4 regions of the Streptomyces sp. NPDC058373 genome follow, and region 4 is predicted to be linked to each of the others. Evidence: riboswitches for the same ligand, from Rfam matches in the RefSeq annotation. Region 4 holds a riboswitch; each other region holds the start of a gene.
The links. A riboswitch is a leader RNA that binds a small molecule or an ion and turns the genes downstream of it on or off. The one in region 4 is predicted to bind cyclic di-AMP.
Positions count from the first base shown of each region.

Region 1: another riboswitch for cyclic di-AMP. It lies ahead of ACFWMZ_RS17795 (M23 family metallopeptidase); the one in region 4 lies ahead of ACFWMZ_RS15945 (peptidoglycan DD-metalloendopeptidase family protein).
Region 2: another riboswitch for cyclic di-AMP. It lies ahead of ACFWMZ_RS05425 (transglycosylase family protein); the one in region 4 lies ahead of ACFWMZ_RS15945 (peptidoglycan DD-metalloendopeptidase family protein).
Region 3: another riboswitch for cyclic di-AMP. It lies ahead of ACFWMZ_RS11800 (M23 family metallopeptidase); the one in region 4 lies ahead of ACFWMZ_RS15945 (peptidoglycan DD-metalloendopeptidase family protein).

Region 1 covers NZ_JBHXJE010000029.1:60,155-65,531, forward strand. The annotation lists gene ACFWMZ_RS17780 (GlsB/YeaQ/YmgE family stress response membrane protein) at 178-450, shown strand; tRNA gene ACFWMZ_RS17785 (tRNA-Met) at 582-655, shown strand; gene ACFWMZ_RS17790 (PP2C family protein-serine/threonine phosphatase) at 893-2,095, shown strand; cyclic di-AMP (ydaO/yuaA leader) riboswitch at 2,370-2,506, shown strand; gene ACFWMZ_RS17795 (M23 family metallopeptidase) at 2,518-3,585, shown strand; gene ACFWMZ_RS17800 (aldo/keto reductase) at 4,043-4,987, shown strand; gene ACFWMZ_RS17805 (PrsW family intramembrane metalloprotease) at 5,021-5,377, opposite strand, start outside.
Region 2 covers NZ_JBHXJE010000005.1:92,435-97,811, forward strand. The annotation lists gene ACFWMZ_RS05415 (septum formation initiator family protein) at 1-67, opposite strand, end outside; gene eno (phosphopyruvate hydratase) at 266-1,546, opposite strand; gene ACFWMZ_RS05425 (transglycosylase family protein) at 2,236-2,928, opposite strand; cyclic di-AMP (ydaO/yuaA leader) riboswitch at 2,934-3,121, opposite strand; gene ACFWMZ_RS05430 (transglycosylase family protein) at 3,286-4,350, opposite strand; gene ACFWMZ_RS05435 (cytochrome P450) at 4,500-5,377, opposite strand, start outside.
Region 3 covers NZ_JBHXJE010000014.1:107,946-113,322, reverse strand. The annotation lists gene ACFWMZ_RS11810 (M16 family metallopeptidase) at 1-527, shown strand, start outside; gene ACFWMZ_RS11805 (M16 family metallopeptidase) at 544-1,911, shown strand; cyclic di-AMP (ydaO/yuaA leader) riboswitch at 2,157-2,309, shown strand; gene ACFWMZ_RS11800 (M23 family metallopeptidase) at 2,323-3,096, shown strand; gene ACFWMZ_RS11795 (GntR family transcriptional regulator) at 3,310-3,996, shown strand; gene ACFWMZ_RS11790 (HPr family phosphocarrier protein) at 4,858-5,139, opposite strand; gene ACFWMZ_RS11785 (GNAT family N-acetyltransferase) at 5,368-5,377, shown strand, end outside.
Region 4 covers NZ_JBHXJE010000024.1:23,359-28,735, reverse strand. The annotation lists gene ACFWMZ_RS15955 (bifunctional phosphatase PAP2/diacylglycerol kinase family protein) at 1-558, shown strand, start outside; gene ACFWMZ_RS15950 (methyltransferase domain-containing protein) at 731-1,543, shown strand; cyclic di-AMP (ydaO/yuaA leader) riboswitch at 1,928-2,104, shown strand; gene ACFWMZ_RS15945 (peptidoglycan DD-metalloendopeptidase family protein) at 2,106-3,065, shown strand; gene ACFWMZ_RS15940 (VOC family protein) at 3,559-3,915, shown strand; gene ACFWMZ_RS15935 (hypothetical protein) at 3,923-4,051, opposite strand; gene ACFWMZ_RS15930 (hypothetical protein) at 4,018-4,422, opposite strand; gene ACFWMZ_RS15925 (GNAT family N-acetyltransferase) at 4,471-5,073, opposite strand; gene ACFWMZ_RS15920 (YbaK/EbsC family protein) at 5,167-5,377, opposite strand, start outside.

The DNA.
Region 1 (5,377 bases), on a different contig from region 4:
CGCGTACCACGTGCCCCAGGCGCCACCCCCGCGTACGCCGGGCAGGCACAGAACCGCCTGATTCTTCGCGGGACGGGCCTGGCCCGTCGCGTCGCGGGCACACGCGCGGCAAGGGACCGGAGCGCTCGCCGCCGGTCCGCCGTCGGCGCGGCACGACGAGAACGAGAGGCGTGGCCCATGGAGATCTCCGGGATCATCAGCGCGATCGTCATCGGCATCGTCATCGGAGTCCTGGGACGCCTGGTCGTCCCCGGGCGCCAGCGCATCGGCCTGCTGCTGACCATCGTCGTCGGCATCGTGGCCGCGCTCGCCGGTACCCTCCTCGCCGCCCGGTTCGGCCTCGCCGAGACCAGGGGCGTCGACTGGGCCGAATGGGGTGTCCAGACCGCCCTGGCGGCGGTCGGTGTGGTCGCTCTCGACCGGGCCGCGGGCGGACGCCGCCGCCGGTGACCCCGCCGGACGGTCCGTTCCCAGCCGGGCCGTACGGGCCTCCGCTCGCCGCGTCCGCGGCGGGGGCCCGGGCAACGGGAGCAGGGGTGGCGCGAGGCAGGCTCAGGATGGCGTATAGTTGTGTTTACCGACGCGGGGTGGAGCAGCTCGGTAGCTCGCTGGGCTCATAACCCAGAGGTCGCAGGTTCAAATCCTGTCCCCGCTACTGAAGGGCGAAGGCCCGGATTCCTATCAACGGAATCCGGGCCTTCGTCGTATGCGCATGTCCGCGGCCGAGGCGTCCGGTGCCGTCGGGACGGCTTGCCCGGCCGGTACCCGTTCGGCCGCCGTCCGGTCGCCGCCGTACGGGGTGGACGGAAGTATGGGGGAAGCGCTGACGCGGGAGCGGGCGTGTCCGGGCCGGGCCGACCGGGGGCCGGCCGATGGGTCAGGAGACAGGCTGGTGGGGAAACGCGGTGACGCGGAGAACGAGACGGGGGAGCAGGGTGCCGACGGCGGGGCCGCGGAGGGAAGACCCGCGAAGAAGAGGGGCGGGGGCGAGCGCGACCCGCTCGGCAACTACAAGAGTGACCGCCGTACGAGGAGCAGGTCCCGCAGGCTGGTGCGGCTCCTCCCCGGGTTGCTGATCGTCGTCGGGATCGCCTTCGACGAGGCGGCGCCGCCCCGCTTCAACGCCAGCCCCCTCTACGCCGCGGCGCCGCTGATCGCCGCGCCGTTCTTCTCGCTCCACGGGACCCTGCTGACCGGGGGCGCCGCGCTCGCCGCGGTGGTCCTCCTCCAGTGGCAGGCCGGGACGCTGGGCGGGGTCGACTCGACCACCGAGCTGCTCACCGTCCTGACCTGCTCTCTCCTCGCCCTGCTCAGCAACCGCCTGGTCAGCCGAAGCGGGGAGGAACTCGCCACCGCCCGCAACATCGCCGAGGCCGCCCAGCGCGCCGTACTGCCCATCCCCGCCGAACGCATCGGCGGCTTCGACATCGCCGCCCGTTACGAGGCGGCGCAGGCCGACGCGCTCATCGGCGGCGACCTGTACGCCGTGCAGGAGACACCGCACGGGGTGCGGCTGCTCGTCGGCGACGTGCGCGGCAAGGGGCTCGGCGCGGTCGAGGCGGTCGCCGTGGTCATCGGCGCGTTCCGCGAGGCCGCGGAGCAGGAGTCGAGCCTGGAGATGGTCGCCCAGCGGCTCGAACGCGCTCTCGCCCGCGAGGGGGTGCGCCGGGAGGGGCTGGACCAGTTCGAAGGGTTCACCACCGCGCTGCTGGCCGAGATCCCGCCCGGCCAGTCGGTCGTCCGTACGGTCAACCGGGGGCACCCCGAGCCGCTGCTGCTCCACGGCGACGGACGGGTGGGGGTGCTGGTGCCGACTCAGCCCGCGCTGCCGCTCGGCATGGGGGACCTCGGCGTGTGGCCGGACCGGGCGGACGCCACGCCCTTCCCGGCCGGCGCCACCCTGCTGCTGTTCACCGACGGCCTGACGGAGGCACGGGACGGGCGCGGGGTCTTCTACGACCCGGTGGCGCGCCTGACGGGCCGTCGCTTCGACGCGCCCGACCACTTGCTGGAGACCCTCTCCGAGGAGGTACGCATGCACACCGGAGGCGGGCCTCAGGACGACATGGCCCTGCTGGCGCTGCGTCGGCCTTGAGCGGCACGGGCCGCAGTACCGGGCGCCGCAGTACCGGGCGCGGCGCGTCACCGCGGGTGAGCGCGCGGGCGCTCACCGCATAACAACTGACACACCGTCAGGTGGGGCTGTGGTGGTTCTGTGCAGGCGACTCGCCCGAATGCGCCCTCGGTGCCCCGGTACGTCCGGCCCCTGCGCCTCAACGATCACCCGGAACAGCTTGGAATCCGGCCCGGGTGTCTATTAACGTTCGATAACGCAGCGCGGTTGTCCCGGCCGTCACCCGAGACGGCTCCGCGCGCACGCGCCGAATCCCGTAGGGAACCGGGGAACCACTCCTTGGGGTGAATCGGACGCCTTTCGAGGCGCCCGTAGGAGACCTTCCTGCTCCGAACCCGTCAGCTAACCCGGTAGGCGAGAAGGAAGGAAAGGAGAGCGCCCGCGTGGCGTCGAACCGTCCTGCCCCTGAGGCCCTGTTCGTGCCGAACGACGAGGACCCGGTCACCGGTCCCACGGCTTACGGACCCGCCGGGGGAACCTGGGAGGAATGGAATCCCACCGAGGAGTCCATCCGGCCCGTCCGCGGCCGGCACCGTGTCGCGAAGCAGCGCGGCGGCGGCCTGGCCCGCTCCTCCACCGTCCTCGGCGTCGGCGTCATCGCCGCGGTGGGCGCCGGCGGTATCGCCACCGCCAAGGAGAAGCCCCCGGTCTCCATCTCCCTCCCCGACCTCTCCTCCGTCAAGGCCTCGCTCCCCGACGCCGATTCGCTGCCGGGCGTCGGCTCCCTTCTGGGCTCCGACTCGGACTCCGGTACGCAGGTCACGGCCAGCCCGCTCACCGGCGCGGGGGTGACCGTCGCCGACACCGAGCAGGGCACCACCGACGCCGGTGAGGCGCTGCGGGCCCGCATCATGGAGCAGGCCGAGTACCAGCGGGACCAGGCCGACCAGAGCGTCGCCCGGGCCGCCGAGCAGGCCGCCGCCGAGCAGGCCGCCACCGAGGCCGCGAAGGTCCAGGAGGCCGCCGAGAAGAAGCTGGCCGAGGAGGAGCGGAAGAAGGCCGAGGAGAAGCGGAAGAAGGCGGAGGCCGAACGCCTCGCCAAGCTCGCCGCCAGCTTCTCGCTCCCCACCACCTCCTACACCCTGACCTCGACCTACGGTCAGGCGGGCACCATGTGGTCCTCCGGCTACCACACAGGCCTCGACTTCGCGGCGCCCACCGGCACCCCCCTGAAGGCCATCCACTCCGGCACCATCAAGGAAGCGGGCTGGGCCGGGTCGTACGGCTACCGCACCATCCTGGAGCTGGAGGACGGCACCGAACTCTGGTACTCCCACCAGTCGTCGATGACGGTTGCGGCCGGCCAGAAGGTCACCACCGGCGACGTGATCGGCCGCGTCGGTGCCACCGGCAACGTCACCGGCCCGCACCTCCACCTGGAGGTCCACCCTGGCGGTGGCGACGGGGTCGACCCGCTCAGCTGGCTGCGGGGCAAGGGCCTCAGCATCTGACCATCCGAGGGCTGCCACGCGGACCGTAGGCGCAGCCGCGGGCGGCCCATCCGGCGACGGGCCGACTGCCGGGCCGTCGCCGGACCGCTGCCGTTCGGCCGTTTCGTGCTTCCGTGCGCTCCTTCGGCCTCCCTGTGTTCTCTGGACTCCCCGAGTCCATGGGTGGTGGCTGGGTGAGTCGCTGCCGTCGTCCCTCCTCTTGGTGCTCGGCGTTGCTCGGCCCGCGTGCTGACCTGGTGCGCGGACGCGGATCACCGGCCGTCTCCGGGGCGAGCGTGCGCCCCGGCCCGAGCGGAGCTGAACTCCGGCGGTCCTGACGGTTACCCCCCGACGTCAGGGCCGTCGGACCTGCCAGATCCCCTTTCGGGGGCGAGGGTCCTCTTGGCGGGCCGGGGGCGCGCCGAGAACGCACGGCCCTGCCAGGAATGCGGGTCCGGATCCGTGTGTTGATCTCTCCATGACCTCTCTTCGGCCCTTCGGCAACTCTGATCTCGACGTCTTCCCGCTGGCCCTCGGTGGCAACGTCTTCGGCTGGACTGCGGACGAGGCGCAGTCCTTCGCGGTCCTCGACGCCTACGCCGCCGCGGGCGGCAACTTCATCGACAGCGCGGACACGTACTCCTCCTGGGTGCCGGGGAACGAGGGCGGTGAGTCCGAGACCGTGATCGGCAGGTGGCTGGCCTCGCGGGACAACCGCGACCAGGTCGTCCTGACCACCAAGGTCGGCAGCCACCCCAAGTTCCAGGGCCTCTCCGCCGCCAACGTGAAGGCGGCGGCCGAGGAGTCGCTCCGGCGGCTCGGCACCGACCGGATCGACCTGTACTACACCCACTTCGACGACCCCTCCGTGCCTGTCGAGGAGATCATCACCGCCCTTGACGACCTGGTGAAGGCGGGCAAGGTGCGGGCCATCGCCGCCTCCAACATCAGCCCCGAACGCCTGCAGGAATCCCTCGACTTCTCTGACCGCGAGGGCCTGGCCCGCTACGTAGCCCTCCAGCCGCACTACAACCTCGTCTCCCGTGACACCTACGAAGGGCCCCTCCAGCAGGTCGCGTCCCGTGCGGGGCTCGCGGCCGTGCCGTACTACGCCCTCGCCTCCGGCTTCCTGACGGGCAAGTACCGCCCGGGCACCTCCGTGGACAGCGCCCGTGCCGCCGGCGCCGAGAAGCACCTGGAGACCGAGCGCGGCCGGAAGGTGCTGGCCGCTCTGGACACCGTCGCCGAGGCGCACGGCGTCGAGTTGGCCTCGGTGGCCCTCGCCTGGCTCGCCGCGCGCCCCACCGTGGCCGCGCCCATCGCCAGCGCCCGCACCGTGGAACAGCTGCCGGCGTTGCTGGCCGTCGCCGACCTGACGCTCACCGAGGAGGAGCTGAGCCTGCTCACGGTCGCGTCGGCCTGACCGTCCGGCGCCGAGGGCGGCAGAACGGAACGGCTACCGCGGTGGCTGCGGTTGCGGGGGTACGGGCGGCGGCTGGGGTATGTGCGGCGGGGCGTAGGGCCAGGCGTGCGGTGGCGGGTACCCCGGGTACCCGGCCGGCGCCGGGCCTTGCGGCCGGGCCGCCGTCTGCCCCGGCCAGGCCCCGCCCCACGGAGCCGGGCCGTACCCAGGTGGTGCGTACGGCCCGCCCCAGCCGCCGTGCTGCGGGGGCAGCCACATCGCGGGGGGCCGGGGTGCCAGCAGGCGGGCGGCGTGGAACTGGGCCGGGCGGACGGCTTCCCGGCGCTCCCAGAGGGAGTTGAGCAGAGCCCGCTCGCGGTCCACGAAGTCGGCCTCGGCCTGGCCCCGCTC
Region 2 (5,377 bases), on a different contig from region 4:
GCTCGCCGAGCAGCCTGAGCCTGGTCGCGGTGGAGAAGCGGTCCGCGCCGCTCTTCTTCCCGGCCATACCCGCCTCCCCTGCGCCGCGCGGTCCGCCCGGCCGTCTTCCTCGTCACGGCCCTGCGGCCGAGCTGCCCATCCGTCAGGTGTCCGCCGCTCGCACGCCCTGCTGATCCTCGCCTGCACGTGCCCGCGTCCCCGCCCACGGTACGGGACCGGGGGCGGGGACGCGGGGAGGCCGGGGGCCGTCGTCGGCCCGGCCGGGTCAGCCCTTGAAGCGCGGGAAGGCGCTGCGGCCGGCGTAGACCGCGGCGTCGTCGAGGATCTCCTCGATGCGCAGGAGCTGGTTGTACTTGGCGACGCGCTCGGAGCGGGCCGGGGCGCCGGTCTTGATCTGGCCGCAGTTGGTGGCGACGGCGAGGTCGGCGATGGTGACGTCCTCGGTCTCGCCGGAGCGGTGGCTCATCATGCACTTGAAGCCGTTGCGCTGGGCCAGCTCGACGGCGTCCAGGGTCTCGGTGAGCGAGCCGATCTGGTTGACCTTGACGAGCAGGGCGTTGGCCGACTTCTCCTCGATGCCGCGGGCGAGGCGCTCGGGGTTGGTGACGAACAGGTCGTCACCGACGAGCTGGACCTTGTCGCCGAGCTTCTCGGTGATGACGTTCCAGCCGGCCCAGTCGTCCTCGTACAGCGGGTCCTCGATGGAGACCAGCGGGTACGAGGCGACGAGCTCCGCGTAGTACTCGGTCATCTCGGCGGCCGAGCGGGACTTGCCCTCGAACTCGTAGCTGCCGTCCTTGTAGAACTCGGAGGCGGCGACGTCCAGGGCGAGCGCGACCTCCTTGCCGGGGACGTAACCGGCCTCCTTGATGGCCTCCAGGATCAGGTCCAGGGCGGCGCGGTTGGAGTCGAGGTTGGGGGCGAAGCCGCCCTCGTCGCCGAGGCCGGTGGAGAGGCCCTTGTTCTTCAGGACCTTCTTCAGCGTGTGGTAGACCTCGGTGCCCCAGCGCAGGGCCTCGGAGAAGGACTCCGCGCCGATCGGGGCGATCATGAACTCCTGGATGTCCACGTTGGAGTCGGCGTGCGAGCCGCCGTTCAGGATGTTCATCATCGGCACCGGGAGCAGGTGCGCGTTGGGGCCGCCGAGGTAGCGGAAGAGGGGCAGGTCGCTGGCCTCGGAGGCGGCGTGGGCGACGGCGAGGGAGACGCCGAGGATGGCGTTGGCGCCGAGCGAGCCCTTGTTGTCGGTCGCGTCCAGGTCGAACATGGCCTGGTCGATGAGGCGCTGCTCGGTGGCGTCGTAGCCGACGAGCTCCGGGCCGATCTGCTCGATGACGGCGAGGACGGCCTTCTCGACACCCTTGCCCTGGTAACGGTTGGGGTCACCGTCACGCAGTTCGATGGCCTCGAAGGCCCCGGTGGAGGCGCCGGACGGCACCGCGGCGCGGCCGGTGCTGCCGTCGTCGAGGCCGACCTCGACCTCGACGGTGGGGTTGCCTCGGGAGTCCAGGATTTCCCGGGCTACGACGACGTCGATGGACGGCACGAGCATCTCCTTCTGGGATGTGACGCGGGTCGGCCTTCGGTCGGCCGTTCGCTCCAGAGCCTAACCGGCGGTCGCCCCCTTCCCGGCGTCGCGCCCGGACGGTGGGACGAAAAGAGGTCCGTAAGGGGAGGAACGGGGCGCAAACGCCGGTTTCTACTCACCGGTAGCGAGTGAGCCACGGTCCACTGCGGTGAACCGGGCCGCACGAAGTTCCGACCCACTTCGAATGTCGGCCCCCGGGGACGCCCCGCAGGGGCGGGGTGGGAACGGGGAAGCCCCGCCCCGATGCGTTGGGGGGGAGTCACGCATCGGGACGGGGCTGTCTGTGAGGGCGAGGGGCAGAAAGCCGTTACCCCTGCACCCCCTGGAGGGGGAGCCGGGGGGCGCGTCCCCCGGGTGGGCCTGAGCGACCGGGGGACGGCCCCCGGCCGGGAAGCCCTCGACCGACGCGGGCCAGTGGGGAACCCGCACCGAAGCACTTCACCTCGCCCGCCCACCAGGGACTACGCCACCCCGAGGCGCCGGCGGGGCTCCCCCCTGGGGGACCCCCGCCGGCCACCCTCGGCCTCGCGAGCCAAAGGGGCGCGCCGCTGTCGAGACGCCCGTCGCGCGCAGGCCGCGAAGCGGTTGAGCACGTCGGACGTCTCGACGACGACGCCCAGCGCCCCGGCGACGAGCGAAGCTCGCGATTAGGAGAGGTGCAGCTGCTGGTTCGGGAAGATCAGGTCAGCGTCCTCGACGATGTCCTTGTTCAGCTCGTAGAGCTTCTCCCAGCCACCCTCGACGTTCTCGTCCTTGGCGATCTGGCTCAGCGTGTCACCCTTGGCGACCTTGTACTCGCCGTCGCCCTTGGCGACCGTCTCGCCGGTGGGCGTCTCGACGGTCTCCTCGGCCGGGGCGGTGCGCTGCTCGCTGCGGTCGGCGCGCGGCTCGGCACGCTCGGGGGCGGGCTGCGGGGCGGCCTCCTCGGCCGGCTTCTCGGCCGGGGCCTCGGCGCCGCCGCCGTCGTAGGAGGCGTTGCTCAGACCGGTGCCGCAGTTGGGCCAGGCACCCTTGCCCTGGCCGGCCAGGACCTTCTCGGCCACGGCTATCTGCTGCTCCTTGGTGGCCTGGTCGGCGCTGGAGGCGTAGGCGGTGCCACCGAAGGAGGCCCACGTGGAGGACGAGAACTGCAGTCCGCCGTAGTAGCCGTTGCCGGTGTTGATGGACCAGTCGCCGCCGGACTCGCACTGGGCGACGGCGTCCCACTCGGAGGCGGAGGCGGCGGAGGCGGAGCCGGTCGCGACGAGCGGCGCGGCGACGGCGACGCCGGCGACACCCGCCAGCGACAGGATGCGGGTGATCTTGGAGGGACGGCGGTGCTTGGCCTTGTTGGTCAGCATGAAGGGAATCTCCTCACCGACGCCTACGAGGTGAGCTGTCGGGTTCGGGCCGGATGAGTGCCCGGCCGCGCGTCCCTTGCGGAACGCGCGGCTTCACCCCGAGCCGCTCCCGGCGTCCGTCCCCGGAGGGGCGAACGGCCGGTGCGGCGGCAAACCTTGGGTCCCCCGCTCCTGTCTACGGCGCTTACGCGACGACTGTCCCGGGCGGCCGTCGACAGGATTCGGCGTAACGACCGCTGGGGCCCGCCAATGGCGAGCGGCCTAGACCGTAAGCACGGCCGGCGGCAGATTCCAAAGACGATCAGGGGGTCTGAGATCCATGTCTCACTTACCCCGATCCGGACATTACCGCCCGAACTAGCGCCCGATTCGGTCCTTTTCGGCCGCCAGGTCCGATCCGAGATCAAGCGCCTGACCGGGCAGGATGTAGTCCGGGTCGGCGCCGACGGCGTCCTTGTTCGCCTCGTACAGCGCGGGCCATCCGCCGTCCACCTCGTGGAGCGAGGCGATGAGCGAAAGACTGTCGCCGTCCCGCACGGTGTACGCGCCGGAGCTGTCGGGCGCGTCGCCGCGGTCACCGCGCGAGGCGTGCCGCCCGGAGCCCTCGCGGCTCTCGCCGGAGCCGGACTCGACGGCTGTGCCGCCGCGGTGGCGTCCGCCGCTGCCGGATCCCTCGCGCTCGCCCGGGGTGGCGGACGGGGCGTCCGACGGGCTGTCGGGGAGGTCGCTCCGGTCGTCCGGGGTGCGGTCCTCGGGCGTCGCGGAGGGGGAGCCGTCGGGGATGGAGGTCGGGTCGGCGGAGGGGGTACGCGACGTTCCGTCACCCTTCTCCTTCTCCTCCCCCTTGTCCGCCTTGCCCTCGCCGGTCCCCTTTCCGCCCTTCTCGCCCTTCTCCCCGCTCCCCTTCTTCTCGCCCTTGCCGTCCTTCTCCTCGGCGTCAGCCTTGTCCTCGTCCTTGCCCTTGTCCTTGTCGGACGGCGTGGACGGGGAGGCGGAGGGCGTGCCGCTGTCGCTGGGGACGCCCGGGTTCACGTCGGCGGAGGCGCCGCCCTGCTTCAGGCCGATGGCCGGGGCGCAGGTGGCCCAGGCGGCGGTGCCCTCGGCGTCGAGGATGCGCTCGGCGACCACGATCTGCTGGGAGCGGCTGGCGAGGTCGGCGGAGGGGGCGTAGCTGAGGCCGCCGTGGCGCTCCCAGAGTTCCTGGGTGACCTGGAGGCCGCCGTAGTAGCCGTTGCCGGCGTTGGTGCTCCAGGCACCGCCGCTCTCGCATTCGGCGAGCCGGTCCCAGGTGGCGGTGTCGGCCGCGCTGGCCGTTCCGGCGCCGAGCAGGGGGATGGCGATGGCCGAACCGGTCACCCCGGCCGCGACGACGAAGGCCGGAGCCTGTCGGGGGCGTCGGTGACGTCCGTTCCCGGAGAGCATGCGGTTGCCTTTCGCGTGACGACTGCTGACCGGCGCGCCCGCTCGGTGACGGCGGGGCTTCCGGTTGGCGCTGAAGGTAGCGGCTGTCGAACGTTCGTCACAAGTCGATGCAGCGGAGATCACGTCAACATCACATTGTTGACGTCCCGTCAGCCTGTGTGTCCGGAAAGTGCGGTGCCGTCGCCTTCCACCGGCTCCGGGGTGAACTGGACGGGCAGGGTGCGCAGTCCCCGCATGATGAGTCCGCCGCGCCACCGCAGGTCGTCGGGTTCGGTGCCGAGCCGCAGGTCCGGAAGGCGTGTCAGCAGCGTGGCGAGGGCCGCCTTCCCCTCCAGCCGGGCCAGCGGGGCGCCGATGCAGTAGTGGATGCCGTGGCCGTAGCCGAGGTGCTGGTTGTCGGAGCGCGTCAGGTCGAGCCGGTCCGGGTCCTCGAAGCGGGCCGGGTCCCGGTCGGCGGCGGCCAGCACGACGAGGACGGGGTCCCCCGCGGCGATGTCGGCCCCGCCGATCCGCAGCGGCTCGGTGGCGTACCGCCAGGTGGCCATCTCCACCGGGCCGTCGTACCGCAGGAGTTCCTCGACGCCGGTGTCGAGCAGCGCGTCGTCGCCGTCGGCCAGGGCCTGCTGGAGGCGGGCGCGTTCGGCGGGGTTGCGGAGCAGGGCGTAGGTGCCGTTGCCGATCAGGTTCACGGTCGTCTCGAAACCGGCGAAGAGGAGCACGAAGCACATGGCGGCGGCCTCCTCCTCGGTGAGGTGCTCGCCGTGGTCGCTGGCGCGGATCAGGCCGGAGATGAGGTCGTCGCCGAGGTCGGCGCGTTTGCGGTGGATCAGTTCGGCGAGGTAGTTCCGCATCTTCTTCACCGAGCGGGCGACGCCGCCGCGCGGCCCGCCGCCGTGCCGGATCATCATCCCGGCCCAGTCGCGGAAGTCGTCCTGGTCCTCACGCGGGACGCCGAGCAGGTCGCAGATGGCGTAGATGGGCAGCGGGAAGGCGAACTCGTGGATGAGGTCGGCCTCACCGCGCCCGG
Region 3 (5,377 bases), on a different contig from region 4:
CCGCCGACGTGGCGCTCACCGTCCTCGGCGGCGGCGAGTCCTCCCGGCTCTACAACCGCCTGGTCCGCCGCGACCGCTCGGCCGTCGCCGCCGGTTTCGGCCTGCTGCGGCTGGCCGGCGCGCCCTCGCTCGGCTGGCTGGACGTCAAGGCTTCGGGGGACGTCGAGATCCCCGTCATCGAGGCCGCCGTCGACGAGGAGCTGGCCCGCTTCGCCGCCGAGGGCCCGACGGACGAGGAGATGGAGCGCGCCCAGGCCCAGCTGGAGCGCGAGTGGCTGGACCGGCTCGGCACCGTGGCCGGGCGCGCCGACGAACTCTGCCGGTACGCCGTCCTCTTCGGCGACCCGCAGCTCGCCCTCAGCGCGGTCGGCCGAGTGCTGGAGATCACCGCCGACGAGGTCCGCCAGGCCGCCGCCGAGCGGCTCCGCCCGGACAACCGCGCGGTCCTCGTCTACGAGCCGCTCACCCCCGAGGAAGCCGACAACACCGACGCCGCGACCGGCGAGGAGGCCGCAGCCAGTGAGTGACGTCATCACCCCCGCCATGGATCTCCACCCGCAGCCGGCCGGGGGAGCGCCCCGCCCGTGGGCCTTCCCCGCCCCCGAGCGCACCACCCTGGACAACGGCCTGACGGTGCTGCGCTGCCACCGCCCCGGCCAGCAGGTCGTCGCCGTCGAGGTGCTCCTCGACAGCCCGCTGGACACCGAGCCCGCCGGGCTCGACGGCCTCGCCACCATCATGGCGCGCGCCTTCAGCGAGGGCACCGACCGGGACAGTGCCGAGGAGTTCGCCGCCGAGCTGGAGCGCTGCGGCGCCACCCTCGACGCCTACGCCGACCACCCCGGCGTCCGGCTCTCCCTGGAGGTCCCGGTCTCCCGGCTGGAGAAGGCGCTCGGGCTGCTCGCCGACGCGCTGCGGGCCCCCGCCTTCGAGACGGCCGAGGTCGAGCGGCTGGTCCGCAACCGCCTCGACGAGATCCCGCACGAGCAGGCCAACCCGGCCCGCCGCGCCGCCAAGGAGCTGTCCCGGCAGCTCTTCCCGGCCGACTCGCGCATCTCCCGGCCCCGCCAGGGCACCGAGGAGACCGTCGAGCGGATCGACGCGGCGGCCGTCCGCGCCTTCTACGAGCGGCACGTCCGCCCGGCCACCGCCACCGCCGTGGTCGTCGGCGACCTGGAGGGCACCGACCTCGACGCCCTCCTCGCCCAGAGCCTCGGCGCCTGGCAGGGCGACGCGGGCCGGCCCAACCCGGTCCCGCCGGTCACCGCCGACGACACCGGGCGCGTCGTCATCGTGGACCGCCCCGGCGCCGTCCAGACCCAGCTGCTCATCGGCCGTGTCGGACCCGACCGGCACGACCGGGTCTGGCCCGCCCAGGTGCTCGGCACGTACAGCCTCGGCGGCACCCTGACCTCCCGTCTGGACCGCGTTCTGCGCGAGGAGAAGGGCTACACGTACGGCGTGCGGGCCTTCGCCCAGGTGCTGCGCTCCACCCCGGAGGGGACCGGCGCGGCGATGCTCGCCATCAGCGGCTCCGTCGACACCGAGTCCACCGGACCGGCCCTGGATGACCTCTGGAAGGTGCTGCGCACCCTCGCCGCCGAGGGGCTGACCGACGCCGAGCTGGACACGGCCGTCCAGAACCTCGTCGGGGTGGCGCCGCTCAAGTACGAGACGGCCGCCGCCGTCGCCTCCACCCTCGCCGACCAGGTCGAGCAGCACCTGCCGGACGACTTCCAGGCGCGGCTGTACCGCATGATGGCCGACACCGGCACCACCGAGGCGACCGCCGCCGTGGTCAGCGCCTTCCCGGCCGACCGGCTGGTGACGGTGCTGGTCGGCGACGCCTCGCGGATCGCCGAGCCCGTGCGCGCGCTCGGCATCGGCGAGGTCAGCGTGGTCACCGGCTGACGAACGATCAGCTCCTCTCGGCTGACATCCGCTCAGCCGCGGACGCGGAACCCCGGAAGCCCTCGCGGCGGCCGGGGTTCCGTCATGTCCACGCCTCGCCGCTGATGTCCGGTTCGCGGGGGTGACACCCTGTCTGCCCTGTGGTGTGCGCTACAAAAGCGGCGTTCGGTTTGTAGCGCGACAGAAGTGCCGATTAACGTCTCTGCGGCTGTCCGGCCGACGCATCCGCCACACCCGTGGCGAACGGGCAGTCATCGCCGAATCCCCGCAGGGCGCGAGCCCGGGGAACCGGGGACCCACGTCCCAGGGGTGAATCGGGTGCCTCTCGCGAGGGGCCCGTAGGAGACCTTCCTGCTCCGAACCCGTCAGCTAACCCGGTAGGCGAGAAGGAAGGAAAGGACCAGCCGCTCCATGGCGTTCACCCGTCCCACCGGGAAGCACCGGCGTCCCTCCCGCCGGGCCACCCGCACCGGGGCCGGCCTGGCCGGCGTCGCCGCCCTCACCACCACCGGCGTGGTGAGCACCCTCGCCTCCCCGGCCGCGGCCGCCGAGGCCCCCGTGCACACCGGCTTCACCCAGGCCATCACCATCGGCGACAGCCTCGCCGACCGGATCGGCGACCAGGCCGCCGCCCAGCGCCTCGCCGCCGAGGACGCCGCCGCCGAACAGGCCGTCGTCGAGGCGGCGCGCCTCCGGGCCGCCGAGGCCAAGCGGGCGGCCGAGAAGAAGCGTGCTGAGAAGGTCCGGGCCGCCCGCGCCGCCGAACGCGAGCGCCTCAACCGGTACGTCAGCCCCGTGGAAGGCTCCTACGTCTCCACCGGCTACCAGACCGGCGGCAGCCTCTGGTCCTCCGGCAGCCACTCCGGCGTCGACTTCCACGCCCCCTCCGGCAGCGTGGTCCGCGCCGTCGGCGCGGGCACCGTGGTGGAGACGGGCTGGGGCGGCGCCTACGGCAACGAGGTCGTCATCAAGATGCACGACGGCACCTACACCCAGTACGGCCACCTGACGTCGGCCACCGTCCAGGTCGGTCAGACCGTCACTCCGGGCCAGCAGATCGCGGTCTCCGGCTCCACGGGCAACTCCACCGGCCCGCACCTGCACTTCGAGGCCCGCACCGGCGCCGAGTACGGCACCGACATGGACCCCGTCGGCTACCTGCGCGGTCACGGCGTCGACGTCTGACCCACCCCGCCCGCGCACTCTTCCCGAAGGCCCCGGATTCTTCCCGAACCGGGGCCTTCGGCATACCCGGGCGCACGCCGCCTGCTAACGCTTTCCGGCCAAAAGATATCCATGAATTACCTGGCGCCGTCGGAAATCGGCCCGTCCTGCCTTAGAGTCGCGGAAAGAGAACTCGGACGTCCGCGTTTCGCGGTACGGAGGCGGAGGATGGGTATGGGTGTTCCCGCGCAATCGGTATGCACCGCGATCAGGGAGGACATCGTCTCCGGTGTGCACGAGCGCGGCTCCCGCCTCACCGAGGAGCAGCTCGCCCGCCGGTACGGCGTCTCCCGCGTCCCGGTCCGCGAGGCGCTGCGCACCCTGGAGGCCGAGGGGTTCGTCGTCACCCGCAGGCACGCCGGGGCGTGCGTCGCCGAGCCCACCGAGCAGGAGGCGGCCGACCTGCTGGAGATCCGCCTGCTGCTGGAGCCGCTGGGCGCCGCCCGCGCCGCCAGGCGCCGCACCGACGCCCACCTGAAGGTACTGCGGGGCCTGGTCAGGCTGGGCCAGGAGCGCGCCCGGCTGGGGCAGGGGGAGGACCTGCGGTCCCTGGGCGTCTGGTTCCACGAGACACTGGCCCAGGCCTCCGGCAGCCCCGGCCTCACCGCCCTGCTGACCCAGCTGCGGCAGAAGGTCACCTGGATGTACGCGGTCGACCCGCCCGCCGCCCCCGTCGAGTCCTGGGCCGAGCACGGGGCGATCGTCGACGCGGTGGCGCGCGGCGACGCGGAGCGGGCACGCGCCCTCACCGCCCAGCACGCCGAACGCGCGACAGCGGTCCACCGCCTCCGCTTCGGCCCCCGGTCCGCCGGCGTGAGCAGTTCGCAACATGCCGTCAACACTTCGGGGGGCCGCAATTAACACGGGCACCGTATACAAAGAAAAGCGAATTCCGAACGGCGTCGCAGGCGGCTTCCGCGGCCTGCACGTGTTCCGTGAATTCCCACGCCCGAGGCGGGAGGAATGACACACCGGCAGCGGGCTGATTCGGCATGCGCGAATTACCTGGACGCCACAGGAATTCCAGCAGTGCGGGCGGGACGCCCCGTTCCGGGTGCCTCCCGGTCCGCCATGCATCGGCCCCGTATCCGCGCAATGGCCCGTCTTCTGAATGTCGCGGGGACTTCCGGCCGTCGGGGTCGGGGCGGGGAAGAGCCTCGGGCGCTTCGGGCTGGGCTCCGGCGGGGACACGTGCGGGCCCTCGGCCATGCGCTGGCGGGTCGTCACGGCGTCCGGAACTCACGCGTACGACAGCGCGCCGCACCTGACCACCGGACACGGCGGCAAGCGGGCGGGACGGCACGAACCCATGCGGGGCCGGACTCCGCGGGCGCAGAACGGCACCGTCGGGCGGGGCCCTGACGCGAGTGCGGCACGCGACCGGGGGCCGGCCCAAGCCCCTGTGCGGGCGCGGGAGGCACGCCGGCGCTCGAAGCCCCGAAGCGGGCGGCGAATGTGTCCCCGCGACCGGAATCCCGAGACGGCGGCGAACGCGCCTCGGGCGAGGAGCCCGCAGGTGGACGCGGCGCACCCCTTTCGGTTGCCGGAGCCCCCGACCTGACGCCCCGTCCCGAGCGGCCGAGTCTCCGGCGCGGGCGCGGGAGCGAGACGACCCAAGCCGTCAGGCGGCCAGCCCCCGGGGCCGAGCCCGTGGCGAACCCACCCGCCCCCGCGCCTCACGCGCGGCCAAAACCGCCCCCGGGCGGGTCGCCCCCCGCCCCCTCAGACGGTCTCGGGAAGCTCGTCCAGCCCCTCGGCCACCAGCTTCGCCAGCCGCTCCAGGGCGGCCTCGGCGCCCTCGGCGTCGGCGGCCAGGACGATCTCCTCGCCGCCCTGCACGCCGAGGCCGAGGACCGCCAGCATGGAGGCGGCGTTGACCGGGGCGGTGTCCGGCTTGGCGATGGTCACCGGCACGCCGGAGGCGGTGGCGGCCCGGACGAAGATGGAAGCGGGGCGGGCGTGCAGGCCCTCGGCCCAGCCGACGTTGACGCGGCGCTCAGCCATGTTGTTGCTGCCCTTCACGAATCGGACGTTCCGTCCGTCATCTGCCGGACGATGTTGTCTAGACCAGACTCCCACACGTCGGGGAGCGGTCCCGTCAGGGACATCCGCACCCGGCCCGCGCCCCGCCGAGTCCCCGCCCCGCGACGCCCGCCCCACCCTGCGGCGGCCCGCGGAACAAGGCCCAGCCTGCCCCGTGCCCGACCGCCCCGCGACCCGTACGCTGCTCCCATGCAGACCC
Region 4 (5,377 bases):
GCGGTGGAGGCGGGCGACGCGGTCGCGGTGGACGTGGGCCGTTTCCGTTCCGGGGAGCGGACCGGCTACTTCCTCAACACCTTCAGCCTGGGGGTCTACCCGGAGCTGGTCCGGGAGCGGGAGCGCTGGTCGGGCCGGGTCGGCGGGCGGCTGGCGGACGTGGTGGCGGCGGCGCGGGTGCGGCGCAGGGACCATCCGCTGGAGGCGGTGGTGGAGGGAGAGCGGCGCCCGCTGTGGCTGCTGTTCGCGGGCAACTGCACCTACCGGCGGATGGGGCTGACCGGCGGACGCAGGGCCGACCTGGCCGACGGCCTGCTGGACGTCCGCGCGGTGCACGGCGGGCGCGGGCCCGGGGTGCGGCTGGTGGCGGCGGCGCTGGCGGGTCCGCTGACGCGTTCGCCGTTCCACGCGGCGGTACGGGTGCAGCGGCTGCGGATCGGCGGGATCAGCGCGGGCACGCCGCTGGCCTTCGACGGCGAGGTGACCGACGCGGGCCCGAGTCTGGAGCTGGACAAGCTCCACGAGGGACTGCGGGTCTACCGGCCGCTGGCGCTCTGACGCCACGTCATTCCCGGCGGCGTGGGCGGCCCTCCCCGTCGACCGCATGGCGAGACGGGGGTCTCACGATGCGGCCACGCGCGTGTACGGTCACGGCACCGGGGGCCGCCGCCACGTCCACGCCGCGGGCCCCCGGACCACCGTCCGCACGCCCGCCGCGAGGAGACCGCCCGTGCCCACCGATCCCGCCGTCGTCTACACCCACGGCCACCACGAGTCCGTCCTGCGCTCCCACACCTGGCGCACCGCCGCCAACTCGGCCGGCTACCTGCTGGGGGCCTTGGAGCCGCACCACCGCGTCCTGGACGTGGGGTGCGGCCCGGGGACGATCACCGCCGACCTCGCCGCCCTGGTACCGGACGGCCACGTCACGGGGATCGACAACGCCGACGAGATCCTGGACGCGGCGCGCTCCACCGCCACCGGCCGGTCGCTGACCAACACCGCCTTCCGCACGGGTGACGCCCAGGCGCTGCCCTTCGCCGACGACTCCTTCGACGTGGTCCACGCCCACCAGGTGCTCCAGCACCTCGGTGACCCGGTGGGGGCCCTGCGCGAGATGCGCCGGGTGTGCGTGCCGGGCGGCCTGGTCGCCGTACGGGACTCCGACTACGCGGCGATGACCTGGTACCCGAGCGGCCCGGGGCTCGACGCGTGGCTGGAGCTGTACCGGTCGGTGGCGCGGGCGGGCGGCGGCGAGCCGGACGCGGGGCGGCGGCTGAAGGCGTGGGCGCGGGAGGCCGGGTTCGCCGACGTCACGGCGACCGCCTCGGCCTGGTGTTTCGCCGACGAGGCGGAGCGGGCCTGGTGGGGCGGCCTGTGGGCGGACCGGACCACGGCCTCCGGGTACGCCGGGCGGGCGGTCGCGCTCGGATACGCGGACCAGGAGCACCTGGAGCGGATCGCGGCGGCCTGGCGCGACTGGGCGGCGGCCCCCGACGGCTGGTTCGCGGTGCTCCACGGGGAGCTGCTCTGCCGCGCCTGAGCGAGGCGCCCGACCTGACGGGGCGTCACCCTCACGGGAGCTGGCCACCCCTCTCCCGTGGCGGGGGCCCCGAGAACTCTTCCCCACCATTACAGACAAATAGGGCACTGCGCTTTATATGCATCAAATAGCTTCGCCCTGGGAGTCGTTGGATCGCCCCCGTGAGCAGCGTCATAGCCGTCACGGTCCGTGGCAGCGGCCGTGGAGCGGGGCGCAGCGCCCGCCGCGTCCGGAAAGATCACGTATCTACGGAGGGTGACCGCCCCCGGAACAAAGGATCAAGAAAGCGACTTCCGGGGCGCCGGCGCTGCTTGTTCGCGGGAGTCGGGCTCGTCTACGGTCACCGTCATTCCGGATGGATCGCCGAATCCTGCCGCCGTCCGGTATCCCACATCGACCCGTCCACGGCAGGAGCGGGGGACCCAGGTAAGCCGCCGAGTCCAGGACAGCGCGCCGCGCACGTCCCGGCCCCGGCTAGGGGTGAAGCCGCGCCGATGGCGCGGCCGGGCATCTCCAGCCCGAACCCGACAGCTCACCTCGCAGGCGCCGGAGAGGAACCTTCATGCCCGCCAAGGGGAAGCACCGCCGTACCAGGACCATGCGCATAGCCCGGACGCTGGCCGTCGCCGGCTCCGGCAGCGCCGCTCTGGCCCTGCCGCTGATGGGCGCCGCCAACGCGCACGCCGCCGACCAGTCGGCGCCGGAGTCCGTCTCCGTCAAGCAGGCCGTCGCCGCCGCTCAGCAGCAGGCGCCGAAGAACGCCGCCGCCGAGGACGAGGCGAAGACCTACGAGGTCGCCGTCGGCGACTACCTGGCCAAGATCGCCGACGAGCAGGACGTCGACGGTGGCTGGGAGCAGCTCTACCAGGACAACCGCCAGGTGGTCGGCTCCGACCCGAACCTGATCCTTCCGGGCATGAAGCTCTCCGTCGACGGCACCGCCGCCGAGGCCCCGAAGTCCGCTCCGGCCCAGCCGAAGAGCGCCGCGCCGAAGCAGGCCGCCCCCAAGGCCGACACCGAGGCCTCCGCCCCGGAGAAGACCGAGACCGCGCCGAAGCCGGCCGCCCCGGCCAAGCCGCAGGCCGAGCAGGCCGAGGAGCCCGCCGCCTCCACCGGCTCCGGCTGGAACAAGCCGGTCGACGCCTCCACCTCCACGGCGTACCGCGCCTCCGGCGGTAGCTGGTCCTCCGGTTACCACACCGGTGTCGACTTCTCCGCCTCCTCGGGCACCTCCGTCAAGGCCATCGGTGAGGGCACCGTCGTCTCCGCCGGGTGGAGCGGCTCGTACGGCAACGAGGTCGTCATCCAGCACGCCGACGGCAAGTACTCCCAGTACGCCCACATGTCGTCGCTCTCGGTCTCGTCCGGCCAGACCGTCTCGGCCGGGCAGCAGATCGGCCTCTCCGGCTCGACCGGCAACTCCACCGGCCCGCACCTCCACTTCGAGGTCCGTACCGGCCCGAGCTACGGCTCGGACATCGACCCGCTGGCCTACCTGCGCGGTCACGGCGTCTCCGTCTGACGCCTCCCCCGGCACCGCCGGGTCCTCACCACCGGCCGGGGTGGTGGATCTGGTGAGGGAGTTGCCGCCCGCACCGGGCAGTCGCCGGCACACCGCTGCCGGACGCGCCGGGTGTGGCCAAGAGTTACGTGCGGGGCAGCAGGGCGGATCTGGCCCGGCTGGTGGAGCCGGCCGACGCGGGCGAGCTGCGCGGGTGGGTCGCCGAGCACCATCCGGTCGCGCGGCGCACGAGCGGTTCGAGGCGGGCGGACTGCGCGTGAAGGCCGTCCTGCTGTTCTGAGGCGAGGCGGCCGGCCGGGACGCCCGGAGGCGCTTCTCCGGCGAAGCGGGCCTTTTCCCTGAAGGGAGTTGAGGCTCCGGGGAGGGCCTGACGGTGCCGGTGGGGCATGCCATCATGAGGGCGTCGCGAGGGGCCTGGATCTTCCTCCGCCCGGCGCCGCGCGGCGAGGCCAACCGCGACCGTGCGGGCCGGAGCGTCAGGAATGGGTGAAGCGTGGAAATCCTGGGGACCACACTGCGGATCTGCGTCGAGGATCTGGAGTCCGCGGTGCCGTTCTACGAGCGGTTGGCGGGCAGCCGGGCGATGCGGCACCAGCAGGGCGGCGTCTCCGTCGCCGCTGTCGGCTGCTTCCTGCTGATGAGCGGGCCCAAGGCCGACCTGGACGTGCTGCGGAAGGTCGCCGCGACCATCGCCGTCGCCGACGTGGAGGAGACCGGCCAGGTCCTCGCCGCATCCGGTGCCGCCGTGATCGCGGGGCCGGTGGCGACCCCGGCCGGGCGCACCCTGGTCGCGATGCACCCGGACGGCTCGGTCTTCGAATACGCCGACCGGCTCGGCTCTTCCGGCTGACCACCCGTCAGTCGCCCCCGGCCCGCTCCGGGCCCTCCGGCCGCATCCGGAAGTCGTGGGCGGTGGGCAGGGGTTCGCCGCTGAGCCGGGCCCATGTCTCGCTCAGCACCTCGTCGCCCTCGCGCAGGTCGGCCACCTCGAACCCGTCGGTGAAGACGGCGAGCGCGGCCTCGCGCTCCCTTCGGCGGGCAGCAGTTGCGCCTCCAGCAGGCGGAAACGGCCCCGGGCGCGGGTCGCGGGGTGGAGCAGCCGGTACGCCTCGCGCGCCGCCGCCGGCCGCTCCGCCGCGAGCAGCGCCGGGACGGCCTCCCGGACCAGTGCGGTGATCAGCGGGGAGGGCTCGTCGGCCGGGTCCTCCCCGCCGGGCGTGCCGCGCCGCGCGAGGGCGTCGGCGAGCGCCTCGGCGCAGCGCTCGGCGGCGCGTACGAGGTGGCGCGCCGGGCCGGATCGTGGCCGCCAAGGCGTACTCCCCTCACCGGGGCGGCCCTTCGCGCCCCTGGCCGCCATGGAACCCCCTGACCGGGTGCGGAGGCCAGGGGGCGTCGGCGGCCGGGGTCAGTCGGCCTGGTCGCGCATCTCCTGGGTGAGGGCCCAGCGTTCGTGGTCGCGCCAGGCGCCGTCGATGAAGAGGAAGTCGGGCGAGAAGCCCTCGCGGCGGAATCCGGCGCGGCGGGCGAGGCTGATGGAGGGGGTGTTGCCGGGCTGGACGTTGATCTCCAGCCGGTGCAGTCCGAGGGTGTCCATGGTGTGGGCGACGACCAGCCCGAGGGCTTCGGTCATCAGGCCGCGCCCCTCGCAGCCGGTGAAGGCGCCGTAGCCGAGGGCGCCGCAGCGGAAGGCGCCGCCGACGATGTTGTTGACGGCGACGTATCCGGCGAGGGTGCCGGTGGCCCGTTCGTGGACGAGGTAGCCGGCCCGGTCCTCGTCGCCGACGAGGCGGCCCGCCCAGACGGCGTAGGAGCGGGCGTCGACCGGCGGGAAGAGCCAGGGCCGGTGCAGGTCGCGGCTGGCCCGGGCGCGCGCGGTGAACTCCGGCTCGTCGGCGAGGGTGAGGGGCCGCAAGGTGGTGCGCGGGCCCTCGGCGACGGGGGCGGGCGTCGGGCTGCCGGGGGCGGCGGGGTCCGTGGGGCCGCCCTCGGGGGCGGTCTTCCTGTTCATGCGGGATCCACTCCTGCCGTACGTCTCTCATGCCTCCCGTCAGCATCGCGGAGCCGGGCCGCTCCCGCACCACGGGGCGTCGGCGGAGCCCTGTCAGGGGGCGAGGCCGAGCCCGGGAACCAGCTCGGCGTGTGGCAGGGCGGCCACCGAGCTGCCGGGCAGGATCAGCTTGCCACGGCGGGCGCCGCTGCCGACCAGGACCCACGGAACGTCGGCCACCGCCGGGTCGATCAGCAGCGGCCAGCCGGCGGGCAGGCCGACGGGGGTGATGCCGCCGTACTCCATGCCGGTCTCGCCGACGGCG